Regions from separate parts of the Oceanobacillus phoenicis genome, predicted to be linked through region 2. Evidence: a T-box and tRNA genes for the amino acid it is inferred to sense, from the RefSeq annotation. Region 2 holds a T-box; the other holds one or more tRNA genes.
The links. A T-box is a leader RNA that pairs with one kind of tRNA and senses whether it is charged. The one in region 2 lies ahead of argS (arginine--tRNA ligase), so its partner is inferred to be a tRNA-Arg.
Positions count from the first base shown of each region.

Region 1: it has a tRNA-Arg gene. The T-box ahead of argS (arginine--tRNA ligase) is inferred to sense a tRNA for this amino acid. The anticodon was not compared.

Region 1 covers NZ_JBDFME010000001.1:2,389,207-2,400,587, reverse strand. Annotated here, with positions in the region: gene ABC346_RS11870 (methyl-accepting chemotaxis protein) at 1-604, opposite strand, end outside; gene phaZ (intracellular short-chain-length polyhydroxyalkanoate depolymerase) at 1,220-2,098, opposite strand; gene ABC346_RS11860 (hypothetical protein) at 2,225-2,686, opposite strand; tRNA gene ABC346_RS11855 (tRNA-Arg) at 2,825-2,898, opposite strand; tRNA gene ABC346_RS11850 (tRNA-Gly) at 2,905-2,978, opposite strand; gene ABC346_RS11845 (metallophosphoesterase) at 3,160-3,669, opposite strand; gene ABC346_RS11840 (XTP/dITP diphosphatase) at 3,692-4,285, opposite strand; gene rph (ribonuclease PH) at 4,317-5,045, opposite strand; gene ABC346_RS11830 (GerMN domain-containing protein) at 5,216-6,274, opposite strand; gene racE (glutamate racemase) at 6,589-7,413, opposite strand; gene ABC346_RS11820 (MarR family winged helix-turn-helix transcriptional regulator) at 7,438-7,890, opposite strand; gene ABC346_RS11815 (helix-turn-helix domain-containing protein) at 8,138-8,362, shown strand; gene ABC346_RS11810 (acyl-CoA thioesterase) at 8,381-8,857, opposite strand; gene sdhB (succinate dehydrogenase iron-sulfur subunit) at 8,936-9,700, opposite strand; gene sdhA (succinate dehydrogenase flavoprotein subunit) at 9,716-11,381, opposite strand, start outside.
Region 2 covers NZ_JBDFME010000001.1:3,699,753-3,711,133, forward strand. Annotated here, with positions in the region: gene ABC346_RS18680 (energy-coupling factor transporter transmembrane component T family protein) at 1-710, shown strand, start outside; gene argS (arginine--tRNA ligase) at 887-2,575, opposite strand; T-box leader at 2,620-2,839, opposite strand; gene ABC346_RS18690 (purple acid phosphatase family protein) at 3,045-4,673, opposite strand; gene ABC346_RS18695 (TasA family protein) at 4,778-5,365, opposite strand; gene sipW (signal peptidase I SipW) at 5,439-6,005, opposite strand; gene ABC346_RS18705 (hypothetical protein) at 6,079-6,510, opposite strand; gene ABC346_RS18710 (hypothetical protein) at 7,023-7,280, opposite strand; gene ABC346_RS18715 (diacylglycerol/lipid kinase family protein) at 7,302-8,207, opposite strand; gene ABC346_RS18720 (hypothetical protein) at 8,369-8,542, opposite strand; gene ABC346_RS18725 (nuclease-related domain-containing protein) at 8,655-9,569, shown strand; gene ABC346_RS18730 (DinB family protein) at 10,060-10,590, opposite strand; gene ABC346_RS18735 (ASCH domain-containing protein) at 10,592-11,062, opposite strand; gene ABC346_RS18740 (hypothetical protein) at 11,205-11,381, opposite strand, start outside.

The DNA of each region.
Region 1 (11,381 bases), 1.3 Mb from region 2:
CTTCTCCGATAGTGACTGAATTAATTATATCTGTTAAACTAGCCAGCTCAAGGTTTACTGCCACCACACCATTATTATTCGAAGTAGTTTTGGCAAGAGTCACCACCACTTGATTAGAAGAAGCCGATACATAAGGAGTTGTGACAATTACTTCTCCTTGATTGTCCATCGCTTGTTGATACCAAGGTCGCTCTCTTGGATCATAATCTGGCGGATTTTTAAAGGATGTAGGAAAGTTCATAAACTCCCCCGTTTCCGTCCCTACATATGTTTGTTCAAAAGCTACATCTTTCGCAGTTTGCATATTTTCTAAAATTCTTCCTGTCGCTTCATCTGCATTATCTTCTATATCCGATGGATCAATTGCAGTTGATAAGTATTCGATACTATCCATTTGGTCATTCATAAACTGATCAATTGTTTGTTTCATTATTTCTACGCTCTTTTGGGAAGAGTCTAACATACTTTCCTCAATCTTATTCTTTGCACTTTGGTATGAAGTTGCTCCAATTGCAATACTTGGGATTAATAATATGATAAGAAACGCTATTATTAATCTATTTCTTAAACTTATTGATTTCTTGGTTCTTTTTATCTTCTTCAAGATGTTACCTCCTGCTATAAGTAATTGTGCATTTATGAACTTTATATCGACCAAAAGCACTATAACTTAACAGCAAATACAAAAATAAAAATAATCATAAAAGTCGAATAATTATAGAACCATTACCACTTTTATGTTTCATACGTCTGTTATTTAATTCCTCATCCGGTTTGGTAAAAGAATGATTAACTGGGCCATTACACTTACAACAACTTAACCCATCAACGAATTTAAACTGTTGTTCAGTAAACACTTTTCTCATTGCATACATTCAAGTGTAGAAACTTTATCTTCATTCGACTTATTGCCAGCCATGATTTAACACTCTTTATATATTTAGTAGACCAGCACCTCGCAGCTCTGTTTATTAACCCCTTACCCTTCGACAGATAAATGCCAATGGTTGCTCCCTAAATGTTAATAATCCCTTTATATAAAAAAGACACCCTTGTTGAGGTGTCTTTAACTTCGGTTTCTATTTCCAGCCAACGATGCAATAAGGATCTCCACCCAATCTATGCTACTATAATCAAGTGTTCTAAAATACAAGAGAAACAAACAGAAGAAAATAATATTGAAACCGTCAATTTAAATTATTGAATTATTTAGATAGTATTAGCCAAACATTTCATCAATACCAACAAGTATTTCATCTAGATTATCTACTAGTGGAGAATGTCCACAATTTTTTAAAACACGTAGTGTAGCATTTGGGAGTGACTCAACTGTATTTTTTACATCCTGTAACTTAATGATCCGATCTTGCTCTCCGTAATAGCTCAGTACGGGTACTTGTATACTTTTTATTTTTCCATTGCCTTGAATATAACCATTATGCTCATCGGAAATATTAAAATGAGCAAGAGCCCAATAAATGTCTTCTAGGTTTCGTTGTTTCATTGTTTCTCTAATTAATGATTGAGATATAGACAAAGGAGGCTTCTTATTTGTATAAATACCTATGTTCCACATATTATTTAATGTATTAAAATCGTTATTTTGAATGGCTTTAGAGGGGATTGATATTTCGGGGTCTTGAGCCATCTCAGCTTTACTAGCATAATATTTTCCAGTGCTTGCACCTAATTGATCTTTCTTTTGTAACGGGTCTCCTTTAAGACTTACTGAACTCAAGAGGATCATTCCTTGCACAAAATCTGGATAATCAATAGCGAATTGCAGGCAAATTGGACCACCAGCAGACCAACCAACTAGAAAAATCCTTTTGATATGCATAGAATCTAAAAATTGATGAATGTCATTAGAAAAATCACGAACTGTTTTGATTAGAGTACCGTAAGTACTGTCGCCAAAACCTCTTAAATCAAGTGCATAAACCGTATATGATTTTGGATCAATTTCGTTTAATAATGTTGAATAATGTTCGCTTGAACACATATTACCATGAACCAGCACCACCACTTTTTCTCCATACCCCTTTGTCTGATAAGCAATGACTTCACCGTTATTTAGATTCACTCTTTTCTTAGGCATCTTACTCTCAGCTCCCTTTACTAACATATTATGGTAAAGGATTGTTGTAATCAAACGTAATTATAAATAGTCGATTTTTATTTCGAATTATCGAACCTTTTCAGATTCTCACCTTATTTATCTCCTCTATGTCAATCCCGGCACTTCGTCCTCTTGAAAGGCCTTAACTTGCTTGACGTTTTCCATCGGATTATAATCGAGATACCCTTCCTCGTGCCAAAATTTCGCCATCGTACTAATCGTTCTAGGGCGGATATTAAGGGTATTTACCGACAACCCTACCGTCTTATCTTTACGTCCTTCCGAGTTCTCATAACGGCGTTTCTGCGTTCTTATATACGTTATATAATCACGTATAGTATCCGGTATAATGTCCGATAAGTATCCGACGTGGTTAATATAGTCGCATACTGTTCGAGGACGTACACCCTCCGTTTCCTTTGCACGTAAGAATAAAGTCAACGCCTGTTGTAGAGTTAGTGGCTCGCTCGTTTTCCGTACAGTTGCCGGAGTATGTGGGACGTTATTTGTACGTGTGACTTTGCGATCACGTGTTCCGATTAATTTTCGTTTATTCTTGCGATTCACCTTCGAATGTTCGATGGCTTCCTGCTCGCTCGTTCAACGTCCTCCCTTGGAAAAAGAAAAAACCGCCATGTGAACGTGCTACTGTTAGGTAGTCTTATCGTTGATATGACGGTGTTTGTGCGCGATTTGTGCGCGGAACGTCCCAGGCAGGATTCGAACCTGCGACCCACAGCTTAGAAGGCTGTTGCTCTATCCAGCTGAGCTACTGGGACAAAAATTGGAGCGGGTGAAGGGAATCGAACCCTCGTCATCAGCTTGGAAGGCTGAGGTTTTACCATTAAACTACACCCGCAAACTCTATCTCTACGTAATAATTATGTATGCCGTCTTTTTTAACGGACAAGTAATATTATATGACCGTGGAGAGAATTTGTCAACAGGTTTTCTAAAAGAATTAACTGCTGGGACAAAAAAATTTAATACCGCTTTTTTATTATTGATCAAAAGCTCCTATTTTGTCCCAGTGATTATTCTTATATGGATGTTGTAAATGACATGTCCTTCAAATATTGACCATCAACTGTATAAAAGTTAACAGAAACAGACTGTTGGTCAGACCATTCTAGGATAGCATATGTTTTTTCAATCCGATTCCTTGGCATTCGTATACTACCTGGATTAATGAATAATTGATTACCTATTTTCTCTGCTCCGGCAATATGCGTATGTCCAAAACAAACAACTTTAGCTTGATGTTCTTCTGCTGCATAGGAAAGCGTGGTAAGGCTAGATTTTACTTGATGAAGATGTCCGTGTGTAATAAAGAATCGAATTCCGTCCATATCTTTAATTTCTTCGTTTGGATACCGTGGATCAAAATCACAATTCCCTCCAACCTTATAAAAAGGTTGGAGCTGATCTGCATCAAAATCTAATTCTGAATCACCACAATGGATATACCAATTGACTGCATGCCGATGTTTTATTTCATATAATTCTTTAGTCAAACCGTGACTATCGCTCGTTATTAATACACTCGTCATGCTTTTCCCTCCATTTCATTCCTTATAATGTATGTAACCATTTTTCTAGATGGTCAATCGCATTTTTCCGATGACTTATACGATTTTTTTCTTTAGGATCTAATTCAGCCATCGTCACTTCATATCCTTGTGGAATAAAAATTGGGTCATATCCAAACCCATGAGACCCTCGGGACTCACTCCCAATTTCTCCTTCACAAAAACCGGTTTTAAATATTGTATCCTGGTCAGGCTGTGCAATAGCTAAAACACAAATAAATCTTGCATTACGATCTTTTTCAGGAACATCCTGCATTTCCTGTAATACTTTCTCTATGTTCGCTTGATCATTCGTAGGTTCACCTGCATATCGTGCTGAGAATAAGCCAGGTCGTCCATCTAGAGCATCAATTATTAATCCTGAATCATCCGCAATTACAGCTGTATTGAAACGTTCACTAATTTCTTCTGCCTTTAAAGCTGCATTTTCTTCAAAAGTGGTTCCTGTTTCCTCAATATCTGGAATAGATTCTGGTAAATCCAATAATGATATTGCTTCAATATCAAAGCTAGCAAAGAATTCCTTGAATTCTTTCGCTTTCCCTTTATTTTTAGTAGCAACAATTATTTTTTTCATATGACTCCCCCTCACAATTAACTTTCCATTCTTAAACTAATTTATCAGCTAATATTTCTTTCTGTGTTTTCACCAGCTGCTGAATACCTTCTTCACCTAATTTAAGCATCTTTTGTAATTGGGCTGGTGTAAAGGTTGCTTCTTCTCCCGTTCCTTGAATTTCCACGAATTCACCTTTACCAGTCATCACAATATTCATATCTACTGCTGCTTCGGAATCCTCTTCATAATTTAAGTCTAGAATTTCCGTTCCGTTTGTTAACACGCCTACAGAAATAGCTGCTAAATAATCATGAATTGGCATCTTTTTTAATGTTTTCGATTCAACAAGTTTTGAAAAGGCAAGTGACATTGCTACGAATGCACCTGTAATAGAAGCTGTTCTTGTTCCTCCATCCGCTTGTATTACATCACAATCAATCCATACTGTACGTTCACCAATTTGATCTAAGTCGACAACTGAACGTAATGCTCTTCCAATAAGTCGTTGAATTTCCATCGTTCTTCCACTTACTTTTCCTTTTGAAGATTCACGAATATTTCTGTGGGCAGTAGCTCTTGGCAGCATGGCATATTCCGCAGTTATCCATCCTTTGCCCTGACCTCGCATAAACGGAGGGACACGATCCTCGATACTTGCATTACAAATAACTTTTGTATTTCCCATTTCTATTAGTACGGATCCTTCCGGATGCGATATATAATTGGTTGTTATGTTTATATTTCTTAATTGGTTTACTTGTCTTTGATCATTTCTCATTTATTTCTTCCTCCTCAATTGTACACTGAATAGCTTATCATATTTTTTCAAAAAGAAACATTCTCCTTATGTTTCCATAAGATTGTTATAACTACTATTTATATCTTAACAAATTAAAAAACCTCTATTCTACTTAAATTGTAGTAATAGAGGTTTTAATTTAAAATATTTTATAATTCTTCACTTGGTGAGAATACTTGTTTTGTTACTGGCTCTGTATATGCTTCTCCATTTTCATTTACGACTTTTTCTACATTCTCTACTTTTACATCGACTGCATCTATATTTGGCTGTTCCGTAAGTGTACGAACCATGGTTTCCATAACCTCATCAGCTATAATCCCCTGCTCACTATCAGCTAATATCTCCTTATTAAAGACGACTTCTAAAATACCATTACTCAATGTTGGTTCAGATGCAAGCCCCGCCTCTGGATTGAACACGTTCACTACTTTTGATTGGTGTCCAGGACCATCAATTAATTCTTCTATAATATTTGCAATGGCTTCATCTTCATTCGTTTCAATATACTGCGTTACTGGCACATAATATCGATTATTTTCTTGTTCGACTGGATAATACATTGTTACAGGTTCACTCTGTAAATAATCCAACGTATCATTGTTAATTATATTAATTCCATTTGCTCTTGAATAGCCAGAATTAATCGGGGTACCATTTACGGGCATTTCTTTTAAGTCTTGACCATTTACTCGTAGCTTAACTTTATGAACATTTTCAAATTGTGTTAACGTATGTGTAACAGATTCTAGTATTTGTACTTCTTGGTTTTCTTCATACTGGGTAAATTCTTCTGATAAATCTACAATAATTGTTCCATCCTCTTGCAAATTAACTCCACGTACTTCGGTACCTTCTGGTAACACCGCTTGGAAGCCATTCGGAAGAAGAGGTGTTACTGGACCACCTTTTACAAGATGCTCTAATACTTGTGCTGCAACTTCGTTTGTATCTGGGACTGGAAGTTCTAGTGTTTGAGAAGCAACCATTCCATTTGCATCTAGGAGATATAAGTCTCTAGATACTGTTTCGGCCGTTTCTTCAGGTGTAGCTGAAACATCTTCCTCATCTACTTTGTCAAGATTATCTACTTCCTGTGCATTTTGAGGTGGATCAATTTCATCAAGTGATTGTTCTCCATCAAAACACCCAGATAAAATAGTGGCAATACTAATTGACCCCGCTAATAGCATTAATCGCTTTTTCATGCAAAATACCTCCCACGATGGTTTGTACTACTATATATACGAGCCTATATAGAAAATAGACCAATAATAGAATAAATTTCCTATAAATGATGTTAAATGGCATGAAAGCAGAAATATATGCAATTAAAACGATGAAACAGCTTTTAATCTATGGTGTTTTTATTTCTCAAAGATAACCTCCACATTGATTAACAAATCCTCATTTTCTTGAAATTGGATTTTAATGCTTGTTTCATGCAGGATAAAACATAAAAGTTCCAATCCTTCATAAAAGATGATTGGAACTTACGTATTAATCAATATAGCTATATTATTTACCAAACTTTATTTGTTGATATATTTGCTTGTTTAATGGTTAGCATTTGGAAATTAGATTCATGGAATATTGTTTTTGCAATTTCAATAAAGATCTCCAAATCGCCTGTTGTATAAAATTGATGAAGTGGGACGAGGTCACTACGGTTCATAATTTGATGAGCCTCAAGAAGTGTACTTGTTTCTCGTGCAGTTTCTTCACTTGAGGAAATAACAGTGACTTCTTCTCCCATTACTTCCTGAATCGTGGATTTAAGTAATGGGTAGTGTGTACAGCCTAATATTAACGTATCCATTTCTTTATTATTTGAGAATGGACGTAAAGCCTCTGATACAACAGCTTTCGCTTCAGGACCAGATAACACACCTCGTTCAACCATTGGAACAAATGGAGGACACGCTAATCCACTTACTCGGATATCCGACTTAATTTTCGTTAATGCCTGTGCATAAGCTCCACTACTTATCGTTCCTTCTGTTCCAATTACACCAACTTGGTTATTTTCAGTAGATTTTATCGCAGCACGGGCACCTGGCTGTATAACACCGATAACCGGTATATCTAATTGTTCTTTTAAATCCTTTAATGTAAATGCAGTGGCTGTATTACATGCAACAACCAACATTTTTATATTTTTCGTTAGTAAGAAATCCACCATTTCCCACGTGAATTGTTGTACTTCCTCTTTTGATCTCGGGCCATAAGGACATCTAGCTGTATCCCCCAAATAAATTAACTGCTCTTTTGGGAGCTGCCTCATGAGTTCGTGAACAACAGTAAGTCCACCTACACCCGAATCAATTACCCCAATCGCTTTGTCCACAAAGATGTCTCCTCTTCCGTTTGATTATTTTTCGTTAACCATTTTCATCTCTTTATATAGAAAATCTAATAATTGATTCAACTGTTCTTTTTCTTCTTCAGAGAATTTCGTTAAGACTTCTCCTAAATATGCCTGTCGTTTATCAATTACTTCTTCAATAATATGTTTTCCTTTTTCTAATAAGTGAATGCGCACGACTCGTCGATCATTTGTATCACGTACTCTCTCCACCAGTTCATTCTTCTCCATACGATCTACTAAATCTGTTGTTGTACTGAACGCATGACTAATTCGGTTGGATAATTCCCCAATAGTTAAATCCCCTTCTTCTAACAACCATTGTAAAGCGATAAATTGGGGAGAAGTAATCGGATAATTATTTAAAATTTTACGGCCATTTTGCTTGATCATTCCAGATATATAGCGTAATCTCTTTTCCATTTGATTTACAGGATCACTTAGTTCGTTCTTTTTCAACGTTCATCCTCCTACTTACTGATCATCTATCCATTTCATTGTATTCATCTTATGTAATTGATGGGAGTTGTTTCATGCAAGGCTTGTTACTATAGTAAACCAAAATGAAGTTCTTGAAAACTTTTTTGAGTAACTGGCTGATTTCCGCACAAATATACGCACTAATTTTTTTCTAATATCATAAGCTATATTGACTAAATAATTTCCCTTCATCATGCAGCTCTATAGAGCAAGGAGGGGGTAACATTTGAAGGACAACGAGTATAAACCGAAGCAATTATTAACCAAACGCGAGAAAGAAGTGTTTGAACTATTAGTGCAGGATAAAACAACAAAAGAAATTGCACAAGAGTTGTTTATTTCCGAAAAAACTGTCCGGAACCATATTTCAAATGCTATGCAAAAATTGGGAGTCAAGGGACGGTCACAAGCCGTAGTTGAGCTTCTTCGCATGGGGGAATTAAAGCTCTAATAAAACCGACTACCCTTATTAGGGGGTCGGTTTTACTTGTGTTTTGGAAAAGGTTCTACCTAAAAGTTTTTCTTTCATATCCTCCGTTAATGGTTTAGATTTACCAAGATTCGCATCGATATACACTAATCTGCCTCTTGCCGTAAGGACTACATCAAAATTCCCTTTTGTCACCATATAATGAATATCAAATGATGAGTTTCCTACTTCTTTCGTCTTCACATGAACTTGCACTTCATCTCCAAAAAACAGCTGCTTTATATAATTACATTGAAGGTCAGCTACAATAATACCTTCTTCTTTATTAGAAAAATCATTAAAAAGTCCGAGTGATTGTAAATATGCGATTCTTGCTTCTTCAAAATAAATGAACGGTGATACATTATTCATATGCCCATACATATCCGTCTCAGAAAATCGAATATTTACAGGTATGTAGAAATTAAACTCTTCTGCCCAAGATGTAAAATCTTCTATATACTCAATGGTTCTCATTGTAACTTCCTCCAGTTTTCCATATTATATGATGAAGACCCTAGCCAGTTCATCGGATAGGGTCTTCGATGTTCAATTTTATAACGCTTGGTCACTTCCAAAGAAGTTTTTAAACGCTTGAATATTAGTAGCTCGGTTCATTGCTGCAATGGAAGTGGTAAGAGGAATTCCTTTCGGACATACTTGCACACAATTTTGTGAGTTTCCGCAACCATCAATACCTCCATCTTCCATCAATCCATTCAGACGATCACTTGCATTCATTTCACCAGTTGGATGTGCATTAAATAGACGTGCTTGTGAAATAGCCGCAGGTCCGATAAAGTTTGAGCTATCGTTAACATTTGGGCATGCTTCTAAACAAACACCACATGTCATACATTTTGATAACTCATATGCCCATTGACGTTTATTCTCCGGCATACGTGGACCAGGACCTAAATCATGTGTACCATCGATTGGTATCCAAGCTTTTACTTGTTTTAATGCATCAAACATACGCTCACGATCAACAATTAAATCTCTAACGACAGGGAACGTAGACATTGGTTCTAGACGAATTGGTTGCTCTAATTGATCAACCAACGCAGCACAAGATTGTCGTGCTGTCCCATTTATTACCATAGAACATGCTCCACATACTTCCTCTAAGCAGTTCATATCCCACATAACAGGTGTGGTATTCTCTCCTTTATTATTAACAGGATTTTGTCTGATTTCCATTAGTGCAGAAATAACGTTCATATTCTGTCTATATGGAATTTCAAACGTTTCCTCGTAAGGAGTCGAATCCGGGCCGTCTTGTCTAGTTATAATAAAAGTAACTTTACTCTGTTCAGCCATTTATATTACTCCTCCTTAGTGTTTTGTAGTGTAATCACGTTTACGCGGTTCAATTAAAGATAAATCTACTTCTTCATAGCTAAATTCAGGAGAATTCGTTTCTAGATTGAATTCAGCAATGGTTGTTTTTAAGAATTCTTCATCATTACGTTCTGGGAACTCTGGTTTATAATGCGCTCCACGACTTTCATTTCGATTGTATGCACCAATAGTGATAACACGTGCTAGATGTAGCATGTTTTTCAATTGACGTGTGAACATAACACCTTGGTTACTCCACCGAGATGTGTCATTGATATTGATATTATCCCAGCGATCTAATAATTCTTTTATCTTTTCATCCGTTTTTAAGAGTTTTTCATTCTCACGAACAACGGTAACATTATCCGTCATCCACTCGCCTAATTCTTTATGAATTTGGTAAGCGTTCTCCGTACCTTCCATGCTCATGAGTTGATCAAAGCTTTCTTGCTCCGCATTTTCACGAGATTGATAAAGTTCATCAGGTAAATCATCGACATGCTGATCTAAACTATCAATATAATCAATTGCTTTCGGACCAGCAACCATACCACCATATATAGCTGATAATAGTGAGTTTGCTCCTAAACGGTTACCACCATGCTGAGAATAATCACATTCTCCCGCAGCAAAAATACCAGGGATGCTTGTCATTTGATTTTCATCAATCCATAATCCACCCATAGAATAATGTACTGCAGGGAAGATTTTCATTGGGACTTTACGAGGGTCTTCACCAACGAATTTTTCATAGATTTCAATAATTCCGCCGAGTTTTATGTCGAGCTCTTTCGCATCTTTGTGAGAAAGGTCGAGATAAACCATATTTTCCCCATTAATACCTAATTTTTGATTTACACACACATCAAAAATCTCTCGTGTAGCGATATCACGTGGAACAAGGTTACCATATGCCGGATATTTCTCTTCTAAGAAATACCAAGGCTCTCCATCTTTATACGTCCAAATACGTCCACCTTCCCCACGTGCAGACTCACTCATTAGACGTAGCTTATCATCACCAGGGATGGCAGTTGGATGAATTTGAATAAATTCACCATTCGCGTATTTTGCACCTTGTTGATATAGTTTACTTGCAGCAGAACCAGTATTAATCATGGAATTCGTTGATTTACCGAAGATGATTCCTGGTCCACCTGTAGCAAATATCGTAGCATCTGAACGGAATGCTTTGATTTCATGTGTTTTAATATCTTGAGCGACAATTCCTCTTCCAACACCGTTTTCATCGATAACAGCCTCTAGGAATTCCCAGCCTTCAAATTTTGTTACTAACCCCTCTACTTCGTAACGACGAACTTGCTCATCTAAAGCATAAAGTAGTTGTTGTCCTGTTGTTGCTCCTGCATATGCTGTACGGTGCATTTGTGTTCCACCGAATCTACGGAAATCTAGTAAACCTTCTGGTGTACGATTAAACATAACTCCCATGCGGTCAAACATATGTATAATGCCTGGTGCTGCATCACACATCGCTTTAACTTGTGGCTGGTTAGCTAAGAAATCGCCACCATATACCGTATCATCAAAGTGTAGCCAAGGAGAATCCCCTTCCCCTTTTGTATTTACTGCACCATTTATTCCACCTTGCGCACATACAGAGTGAGAGCGTTTTACAGGTACGATAGAAAATAAATCT
Region 2 (11,381 bases):
ATATTGTTACACCTTTAATCTATTTATTGTATATTTTAGCGATAACATTTTTACTGGCAAGCATTCCATGGAAGAGATGGTTACTCATTTTTATGCCCCTTTCCTTGTTTGCTATATCACTCGCTTGGATGACGATGCTTTACACCGATGAATCCTATGCAACTGGAGAAGTCATATTTTCATTCCTTTGGTTTGAAGTAACTACAGGTAGTGCTGAGGTTGGGATAAGCCTTGCATTACGTTCTTTATGTTTTATAGCATTATCCTTATTATTTGTATTCACTACTAATCCTACAAAGTTCATGTTAAGTTTAATGCAACAATGTAAATTAACTCCAAAATTAACCTATGGTATATTAGCTGGTTATCGCTTTTTACCAACGTTACAACATGAATTTGAATTACTGAAACAAGCGCATCGTATTCGCGGAATTAGCAGAGCAGAAGGATGGAAGAATCGAATACAAAATATGAAACAATATGCTATTCCTTTACTTGCTAACTCAATAAGAAAAGCGGAACGAGTTCCAATTGCTATGGAATCCAAAGGGTTCACTGGAGAACGCGAGCGTACGTACTATCATCAAATGAAGATTAATAGAAAAGATTGGATATTCCTTTTTGGAATGGTTGTTGCATTAATCATTGCTTATTACACATCGTATCAGCTAGGTTACTTGAATATATTTGGGAATGAGGTTGGGAGATAGGATTACCCAAAAGAACGATGTTCAAATGAATACCTTTGAAAAGCCCTTCCGAAAACATTTAATTGCTTATTCATCGGTTAGGTGAGCTTCTAGATGCTCATGCATCTGAGTCTCACCTAAACCTTATTCCATAATATATAATCCCACTTTGATAACCAAGACTGTAGCCGTATTTTTTACATTGCGTCTGGCGCCTGAATGCCTAATAGTCGCAGTCCTTCTTTTAGAACTGTTTTCACTGAATACACAAGTTGTAATCTCGCTTGTTTATTCTCCTCATCGCCTAAAATACGAACATTTGCATAATACTTGTTGAATTCTCTTGCCAGCTCAATAAGGTATTTTGCTATTTTAGAAGGATCATATTCATTGTAAGCTCTCATGACTGTATCTTGAAAAGCCATAAGACGCCTAATGATTAGCCAAGCTTTATTTATATCTACTACGCTAACATTGTCCGTTTCATGATATCCGCCTTTTTTCAGCAGTGAATGTAATCTTGCATGTGTATATTGAATATATGGACCTGTTTCTCCTTCAAAGCGCAGCATATCTTCTAAAGAAAAATCCACATCATTGCGTCGATCATTTTTTAAATCATGGAAAATGACAGCTCCTACGCCAACCTGTCTTGCTACTTTTTCCTTGTTAACTAATAAAGGATTTTTCTCCGTAATATTAGTGCTTGCTAATTGAATTGCTTCTTGTAGTACTTCTTCTAATAGCACGACCTTTCCTTTTCGAGTAGACATCTTCTTTCCTTCTTTTAACATCATACCAAACGAAATATGCTTCATATTCTCAGCCCAACTATATCCCATTTTTTGAAGTACATAAGACAACTGTGTAAAGTGTAGTGTTTGTTCATTACCTACAACATATAAGGATTCTGCAAAATGATAATTCTCATAACGATAGATAGCAGCAGCTAAATCACGCGTTGCATATAACGTAGTTCCATCACGTTTTTGAATCAAGCAAGGTGGTAAGTTCTCTTCCTCTAACGTAACAACTTTTGCTCCTTCTGATTCGGTTAATAAGCTTTTTTGCTGTAGCTCATGAACGACTCGAACCATCTTGTCATTGTAAAAAGCTTCTCCATTATAAGAATCAAATGAAATCCCTAATAGCTCATAAATTCTTGAGAAATCTTTTAACGATTCTTCACGAAACCATTCCCATAATTGTTCAGCTTGTGTATCTCCATCTTCTAATCGCTTAAACCATTGTCTTCCTAAGTCATTGAGTGTAGGATCAACTTCCGCTTCTTCATGAAAACGAATATACAGTTGAAGTAATTCTTTGATTGGATTCGCTCGTACTTGAGCCTCATTTCCCCATTTTTGATAGGCAACCATTAATTTACCAAACTGTGTGCCCCAGTCGCCTAAATGATTGATACGAATCGTTTTATATCCCACTTTCTCAGCAATATTAGCAATTGCATTTCCAATCACGGTTGAACGTAAATGTCCCATTGAAAAAGGTTTTGCGATATTAGGAGATGAGAGATCGATTGTGATTGCTCTTTCCTTACCAAGATTGGAATAACCAAAACTTGTTTTTTCCTTACAGATTTGTTGAAGAATGTTTTCTGTAAATAAAGCTTTATTCAAGAAAACATTTACATATGCTCCCACTGCTTCCACATGCTCAAAGTAAATAGAGTTTATTTCAGCGGCTAGCTGCATCGCAATTTCTTGAGGATTTTTTCTAAAAATACGTGCTAATTCAAAACAAGGAAAAGCTAAATCCCCCATCTTTGCTTGTTTTGGTTTTTCAATCAATCGATATAATTGTTCTTCCTCTAAATTCCCATCCAAGCATTCAAATAATGATTGAACGAAGATTTGTTTTCCATCCATTAGTTATTCCTCCTAAAAAAACTCCCGCCTCTTTTTCTATTTGAAAAAGAGACGAGAGTCTATAATCCCGTGGTACCACTCCAATTGTAATTTAATGAATCATTACCGCTTTAGTTGTTAACGAGGTCATCCCCGTCTTATCCTACTCCAATTTTCGAACAAGAGTCTCCAAAGTGCGGTTCATTACTGCTCATGACTAGGCTCCCACTATCCCTAGTTCGCTGTGCACGCTACAATAATTACTCTCTTTGTCATCGACGATATGATATTTATGATTATTATACTGATTTTATAGATAAATGCAACAGGAAAATTTAATGACTAATTTATCTACTTTTACTCATTTCGAACATTAGAGTATTCTAGCTCAGTAAACAGTTGTTGTTACCCTCAAGCATTTATAAAAATAAACATCCCTTGCAGTAGATTTTCTTTCCACCACAAGAGATGTCTAATTAAAGCTCTTCCTTTATCCCCATTGTTCAATTAATTCTTCAGCACTAGCTTTTAGTCCATTAAAAGCATTCTCAGTAATTAATTGTTCTTCTTTTATCCCTTGCAACAACTCTATAAAACTATTCATGTGTTTTATAGCCTTATCCACGGATTGAGTTTCTTGATAATGTGCGACGGAATTCAAGTGAGTCTTTAAATGCCTCGCTGTTTCTTCACTTGATATATCCCCTGCAGCCAATAACTCATCAACCTGTGTTTTCACCTCTTCGATAGAGGATTCAACTGGTTCTTCAGACCCCTCTGTTTCGGTAATAAGTTTCTGCCCATCTGACTGCTTTGTCATTGTAAACTCATCGTATAATTCACCTAAAGCGTTATATGATTCATATTTCAGCTCTTCGCCATCAACGTAAACATGTTGATACATCTGGGTATCTTCTGCGCCGCTTCTCACATAAGCGTTATTTTCCTCCCAAACTACTTCAGATCTATCATACATCTTTGGACCAGAGACAGAGTTAACAAACATCGTACCAGTAGTGTACTCTCTTTCCCCATCTTGTTCATTGCTCAAATGTCCTCGCGCATATGTGTGATCATGCCCTTGAAAGATTAAGTCTACATTGTGTTTTTCGATTACAGGAAGTATCGCTTCACGTAGCTCTACGTTATCACGTCCCTCTCCAGAAGAGAAAATCGGATGGTGGAACGTAATAACTGTCCATTGATTCGGATTATTCTCAAGAACTTCATCCAACCATTCGGCTTGTTGATCAATATTTGCATATCCGACATTGGAATCTAAAGAGATAATACGCATATCTTGGTAATCCCAGTAGCCGACTTGCTCTTCTAGTCCCTCAGGGCCGTTACCAGGATATGCAAATTGAGGTCCCCAGTATTCGGACAGTTTTCTAGGTTCATTTGTAGTTCTATAATACTCATGATTTCCTGCTGTCGCAATACTTGGTACCATACCGTTTATCCATCCAGCTCCTTCGTACCACTCACCCCATTGCTGATCTGCGTCACCGTGATTTATCATATCTCCAGCATGCACAATAAAGCTCGCATCAGCTAAATCAGAATAAGCGCTTCGCATCACGCGTGACCAATGTTCTTTTATATCATTTTGAGCGTCACCCATGTAAATAAATGAAAATGGCTCATCTTCAGCTGATGCTGTAGTAAACTCAAACCACTCACTCCAGTTTGCACCATCACCTACGCGGTACAAGTATTGCGTATCTGGTTCAAGACCTTCAAAATTCACTGTATGGTATTGATTCGTATAGCCAAGGTTTGCCTCAATCTCTTCACTCGTTTCTGCCTCAACCGTCAATGAATTGCTTGTAAAATTAGGCCCTTCTTCAGCTACTGCAATCTCTGCAACGGGAGTTGTAACACTATCATCCGTTCTCCATGAAACAGACTGAGTAGTAGTTGTATCGCCCTCCCATCCTAATAAAACGCGGTCTGGAACCGGACTAGGCTTGTACGTTTCTGCATCAGGATGCTCTTGTTGATCAGCCACAGCTACTGCACTTGGTAAGATAATTCCCGCTGCAAGCAACGCAGCTATGGAACGCTTTTTCAATCTCAAATCTTTCTCACCTTTCAAATCTTTTAATACATTTTTCATAAATAAATTCCCTCCCCTTAAAAATCAAGATTCTTAGTTTATTTAGAGCAATAATAAAATTACACTACGAATTCACCTATTTTATAGATAATCACATTTTTCATTTAGATATCTTGTCCCTCTCCTTGCGTAGCAATAAATGTCCATTCAAGGTTTAAAGCGTCACCCTGGAATTGATTTTGGTCTTCTCCGTTATCTTTGAAGTTAAATTGAACAACGAAATCATGGGAATCTCCAGCTGCAAGACCTTCATTACCAATCGCTGGGTAAAAAATATGTTCATTGATCGCTTCTGGTGTCATTTCTTGCAATTCTGCCAATGTTGTTTGATAAATCACTTCATCCAAGTTATTTACGTTATAAAGAAATTCTACTTCTATGTGTTCGCCGAAATCCTCCGAATTATCGCCCTCTGCATCCTCAACCGTATAATTAGTTTCCAAATAAACCGTGTTAATGTCGAGTGTGCCACTGTTATGAAGTTCAAAGTCACGAACCATTGAATCGCCAGGGGCCATATTTCCAACATTAATAATCTCTGTTGGCTCTGCTGTTAGATCTAACGTACCTGCAGCGAATGTGTTACTTGTTTGTTCACTGTCACTAAAGTATGCGAACGTGCCACCTCCAATTAATGATAATCCCAGTACTGCTGTTGCCACACCCATGCCCAATTGCTTTTTGATTCCCATCATAATTCCTCCTTCAAAGATTTGATTTTATTTGTGAACGGTCCATCAGGGTGGAAGACCTGATAACACGGAGTCACTGATTACTACTCATTTCTTTTTTATTTGAGGTTTCTATTTGCCTTAATGCTCTTCCGATATTAATTAGTGAATAGCCCACTAGCATTATGCCGGGGAAGATTAATAAGAAAAGTGCACCCTCTTTTGAATTGGCAAATTGAGTCACATATCCTGCATATGGAATGGTGAACCCGGTGTATTGACCGATGATACTCTCAGGGATCACCAGCTCAGAATCTGCTCTATTGTTGTTATCCCCTTTAGTCACATATTGCGCTCCATTATCCTTTACTTCTTCAACTCTGTGAGTAATGACCATTCCTTCAGAATTATGAAAAGTAATGATATCGCCTCTTTGAAATTGTGTAACATCTTCTTGTTGTTCAATAGCTATGATTGATCCGGTTTGAAATTCTGGCTCCATAGATCCAGATAGAACTGTTTTTAATTGATACCCGAATACATTTGGTTCTCCATCGGTTGCTTGGTGTAAAATCATCGTGAACACCGTAATAATTAGTAACATAGATAGTACGGTTGTAGTCAGTACACTCGTAAACTTTTTCATCGTTGTCCACTTCATCTAATATCACCTCATATATCCTATTTCCTTGAATGTTTTTTATTTTTAAAGCGTTGATAGAAAACTTTCTACCCTATGATGCATCGCCTGTTGTATCGTCAAGTTCTGCATCTGTATCTTTCTCTGGTGATTCATTTTCATCTTTCTCGCTTTTCTCTACTGTATCTTCTGTTAATGGCTTGTTGGAATCGTTTGATTCCTCAGTTGATTGCTTGTTCGTGCCATTCATTGATTTATAATTTGGTTCATCTGTTGATTGCTTGTTCATACTATCTGTTGATTCATTTTCTAATTCATTATCAATTGTTTCATCTACTTCATTAAGTTCTTCATCCTCATATCCTACAAATGTATCTGTAGCCAAAATTTCCCCTTCCAACAAGTCCGTTTCAGTTCGAAATAAGGCGGTTGTTGGTGAAGTTACCAACGTAATAATATAAAGACATAAAAATAATATGGCATATAATTGAAATCGAATTTTGAACTTAATAGAGCTCTTCTTCATTCAATCACTCCTATAAATTTAGAGGTTTGTTTAGTGTGTGAAAGTACTCTTGCATTTTTAATAGATTCTTTTTCTCTATTTGAAGTATAGTGGAGTACTATTAATAGATTATGGAGTTAACGTTAATGTATTGTAAATTAAGAAAATAAAAATTTTTCGTAATTATAAGGTAATAGGTTTAAAGTATTGATTATTTAATGACATATAAAATAAGTAGACATTTTGGATTAACGAAAGATATTTATTTAGGTAAAAAGGTTGGTGTTGGAAGTGATAGGAGAACTGTGAAATAAAAGAGAAGTCAGTGATAAATGACAAAGATGCACCCTTCAATAAAAGGGTACATCTTTTTGTCACATAATTATTTAGTAATTCTAATTGATAGCATTCACCCAGGATATTTACTTAATTTTCCACCTAAGCTTTTGACCCTTTTGCAACGAGCAAGCATCAATAATATTATAAAATAGAAAAGGAGATCCAAGTTAACCATAACTTGGACCTCCTTTTGATTAATTTATGTTTAATTTTTTGCTGAATAATGATGTAATTCCATAGGCAATGAATATGGATAGAACCCCAAAAATTAAGGCAGGAGCTAAAGCAATTGAACTCGGTCCGAAAGTAATTTCAGGTAAAAGTCCTACAACATTTTGCCACGCCTCCGATACATTAGGTACATATGACGTAGTTAAAATCATACCTGTACCTAACTGTAATATAAAATACACTATAATTACACTCCCAATAAATATTGCTGTTTTTTTCATATAATCCCCCTAACTGATGATCTATAATGTTCCAAATGCCTCATCGCCTATAACTACCTTTAAATGTTTGGGAAGTACGGTAATTTCAGAAGGCGTTTGCGCCAATACTTCTCCATCACTATCAATATTTTGCTTGGGCGAACTGTCTACATGAAGTTTACTTGTTCGAAAATAAATAACTTCATCGTTTCTATTATCTGGATAATCATTTTGCATTTGTGTTTCTAACCATGTCCAAAAATGCTGTAACTTTGCTAACTTAATAATTAGTATGTCAAATTTACCATCTTGAATATCAGCATGAGGGAAAAATGACTTCATCCCACCTAGAAAAGCCCCATTTCCAACGACCATCATTACAGCTTCCCCATCATAATTCATTTCCTCACTAGTTACTTTAAGCTGAAATGTTTCATTCTGAAAAACAACTTTGGAAGTATTAATGTAATATGACATCTTTCCAAGTAATTTTTTATTGTCCCCATCCATTTCTTCAGCTACTTTAGATATTAGCCCAATTCCCCAGAAGTTAAGGAAATAACAATCATTGTATTTACCTATATCAACAGACTTTACTTGTTTTTGTACGATTTGTTCCAATGCAACTAGCGGATTTTGATTCATCCCTATTGTTCTAGAAAAATCATTACATGTACCGCCCGGCAACACCGCAAAGGCTGGTCGATGATCTAGTGAAGCGAGCGCATTTACAAGCTCAAATATTGTTCCATCTCCGCCCCCACCAATAACTAAATCGACTTTACTGGAAATTTTTTCGACGATTTTTTTACCGTCACCTTCTTTTTCTGTAGTATATACGGTTACCTCTTCAAATACATCTTTTAATCTTGCTTCAATTGTATTTATTTCATTTTTTAATTTTTGATTTCCTGCATTAGGATTTATTATTACTGCTACTCTCTTCATGAATCCTCTCTCCTTATCAAACTTCTTTTAATATCATTCCCGAATTTTTATGATCTTGATCATTTTTTAAATAGAGAGATTATATTCAACTAAAAAGGGATTATAGAATGCTGCGAGAATGTAAGGAAGTCACCCAAAATTTTCAATGTTTGATTTACACGTTAAGACGTTGTTTTATTTTCCTTTAAGACCTTAAGTATATTTTTTAAAGTGGCATGAATATTCTGCAACGCTATCAATATAATCCCTAACATAATAAATGTGACGATTTCTCCAGTGAAGAATGCAAGTACTGCGAGTAGAATAGCATAAATCGTGAAAAATAAATAATTCATTCAACCACCCTTTTTATCTGTTTTTCAAATTATATCATTCTTTTTTCATTAGTTAATACACTTATCGAAATATTCATATATAATAGAGGGTAAATAGGAAAGGAATTGATTTATGATTACAAAGCGCAGAGAAAAGACAAAGGATTTAATGTTGTATGATTTATTAGTTCATAGGATGGATTTTTCTATAAAAGATCGGCAAACCTATGAAAAGATGAAACAAGGATATGAAGGAGAAAGAAGATTTGATCAATTATTTGATGAGACCAATGGTGATAGCTTAATACTGCAAGATTTACTATTTACACATAATAATACAACTTTCCAAATCGATTCGGTAATTATTACTGCAGATACTATTTTTTTGTTAGAAATAAAGAATTATAAAGGAGATTTTATTTATGAAAATGATAAATTAGTTAAAATGCCGAACACTGAAATTATACAGCCACTTCATCAACTGCATCGTAGTGAAGCATTATTTCGTAATATGATGTTAGGATTTAAATACACTCTTCCTATTAAGTCCTTGGTCATATTTATACATCCGCATTTCACTCTATATCAAGCTCCTGTAAAAATCCCCTTTGTCTTACCAACTCAAGTCCAATCATTTGTACAAAAGCTCCATCGTAATTCCACAATGAATATTACAGAACGACATCATCTAATAGCAAAAGAGCTCTTAAATCATCATATCTCCCAATCAAAATTTCGTAACGTTGCTGATTATCACTACGATGAACTTCAAAAAGGGATCTACTGCCGTAATTGCAAGCAATTTTTTGATATAGCCTACCCTGAACGAAAATATCTAGTATGTGCACATTGCAATGAAAAGGAAGATGTGAATACTGCAGTCCTACGTTGCGTCAATGAATATAAAATACTGTTTCCAAACGAAAAAGTAACAACCAATAACATACTAGATTGGTGTGCAATCATTACTTCTAAAAAACGGATTCGAAAAATACTACGTGAGAACTATGAAGTGAAGGGAACAAAGCAATGGACTTATTATATCTAGAAAACTACTCAAAAATTACTATGCTATGACTAACCAGATTTGATTCTCTTCTTTTATTCTGGGCGCTCATCAGCTTTATGAGTTACCATTTTTGTTTCTCTTCCCTAATTCTGGGCGCTCATCCACTCTATGAGTTACCGTATTTGTTTCTCTTTCCCAATCCTGGGCGCTCATCCACTCTATGAGTTACCGTATTTGTTTCTCTTTCCTAATCCTGGGCGCTCATCCACTCTATGAGTTACCGTATTTGTTTCTCTTTCCTAATCCTGGGCGCTCATCCACTCTATGAGTTACCGTATTTGTTTCTTTTCCCAATCCTGGGCGCTCATCAGCTTTATGACTTACCAAATTTGTTTCTCTTCCCTAATTCTGGGCGCTCATCTACTCTATGAGTTACCGTATTTGATCCTCTTCTTTAATTCTGAGCGTTCATCCACTCTATGAGTTACCATTTTTGTTTCTCTTCCCTAATTCTGGGCGTTCATCTACTCTATGAGTTACCGTATTTGTTTCTCTTCTTTAATTCTGGGAAGTCTTCCATTTTTTCAATGTACTTCTTCCTCTCATTAAGGACAATATATATTTGATTAAAATGATGAAGATCATGTTTAGCCAAACCCGTAAAATAATCAGATAATATTAACTTGGATGTCCCAATAACTATCTCCTTACTCCACATGTCAGACGAAATTGAACTAATTGCATTTATTAATTCTCTTCTTCCTTGAACAAATGCATTAATAGTTTGTGTTTGAGAATTTTTTCTTGCGTTCAAAGCAGATGATTTATTCATCTCTTCAACATTGGGCCCTTTTGGGAAGATGCTATTTTGCATAAAATAAGGGACTCGCTTATGTATTACAAACTCATCCCACGGAATAAGGTGTCCTAAAACTTCTGCTATCGTCCACTTGCCTTTATCAATTTGTGCTCTCCACGTTATGTTATCGATATCTTTTAAAAACATAGCAAACTCTATTGATTGCTTATAGTGATCTATTACTTCTCTCTTATCTTTCATATCAATCACTCATTTTATAAACTAATTCAAATCTTTCACAAACTACTGGAATGTCATCACTAAATTCTTGATCAATTTGTTTTAGCTCCCTAGTAAAAAAGGCTTCATGAACCTCTTGCCAATACCGTAAAGAGCGATCTCCTTCTCCTTCTAAATAAGCATGTTCTTCTGTTACTTCATGATAAGGTACTATTTCTACATCTGTCGTAACAATGATTGCAACTGCCTCTCCATCACCATTGAGAATAATATTGTGCAGCCCTCTTACAGGCAAGGAATCGCCATCCACTAGATAGTTTCTATAGCTCGATGAGGTAGCCGTCTTCTTCCCTTCCATTACCAATTTTGCCAACCCGTCAGCATGATCTGGGGCATCTCCAAAAGCCCACACATCTACTTCATCAAAATCGGGAGCATCAGCTTGTATTCTTATATATTTATTCCATATATCCTTTACCGATTGTTCATCCATTTATATCATCCTTCGTCAAATTTATCTTACTTATTTTTATTTCTAAAGAACCCCTTCTACCTTAACCTGATTATGTAATTTCAGCAATTTGGTATGTTCTTCACACTACTCCAAAGCAAAACTACTAATGTCTGTCTAAATGTCACCGCGAGACTTCTTCATCAAAACCTTTTATATAATCATACATCCATTGTATCTCGATTGGACCATTCGCTACTTTATAATAGTCACCGTTATTATTTAACGACATTAATCGATTTTCATAAATACTAGCCATGACGATCTCATTTTCGGTCCTAATTTCAATCATAAAACCATC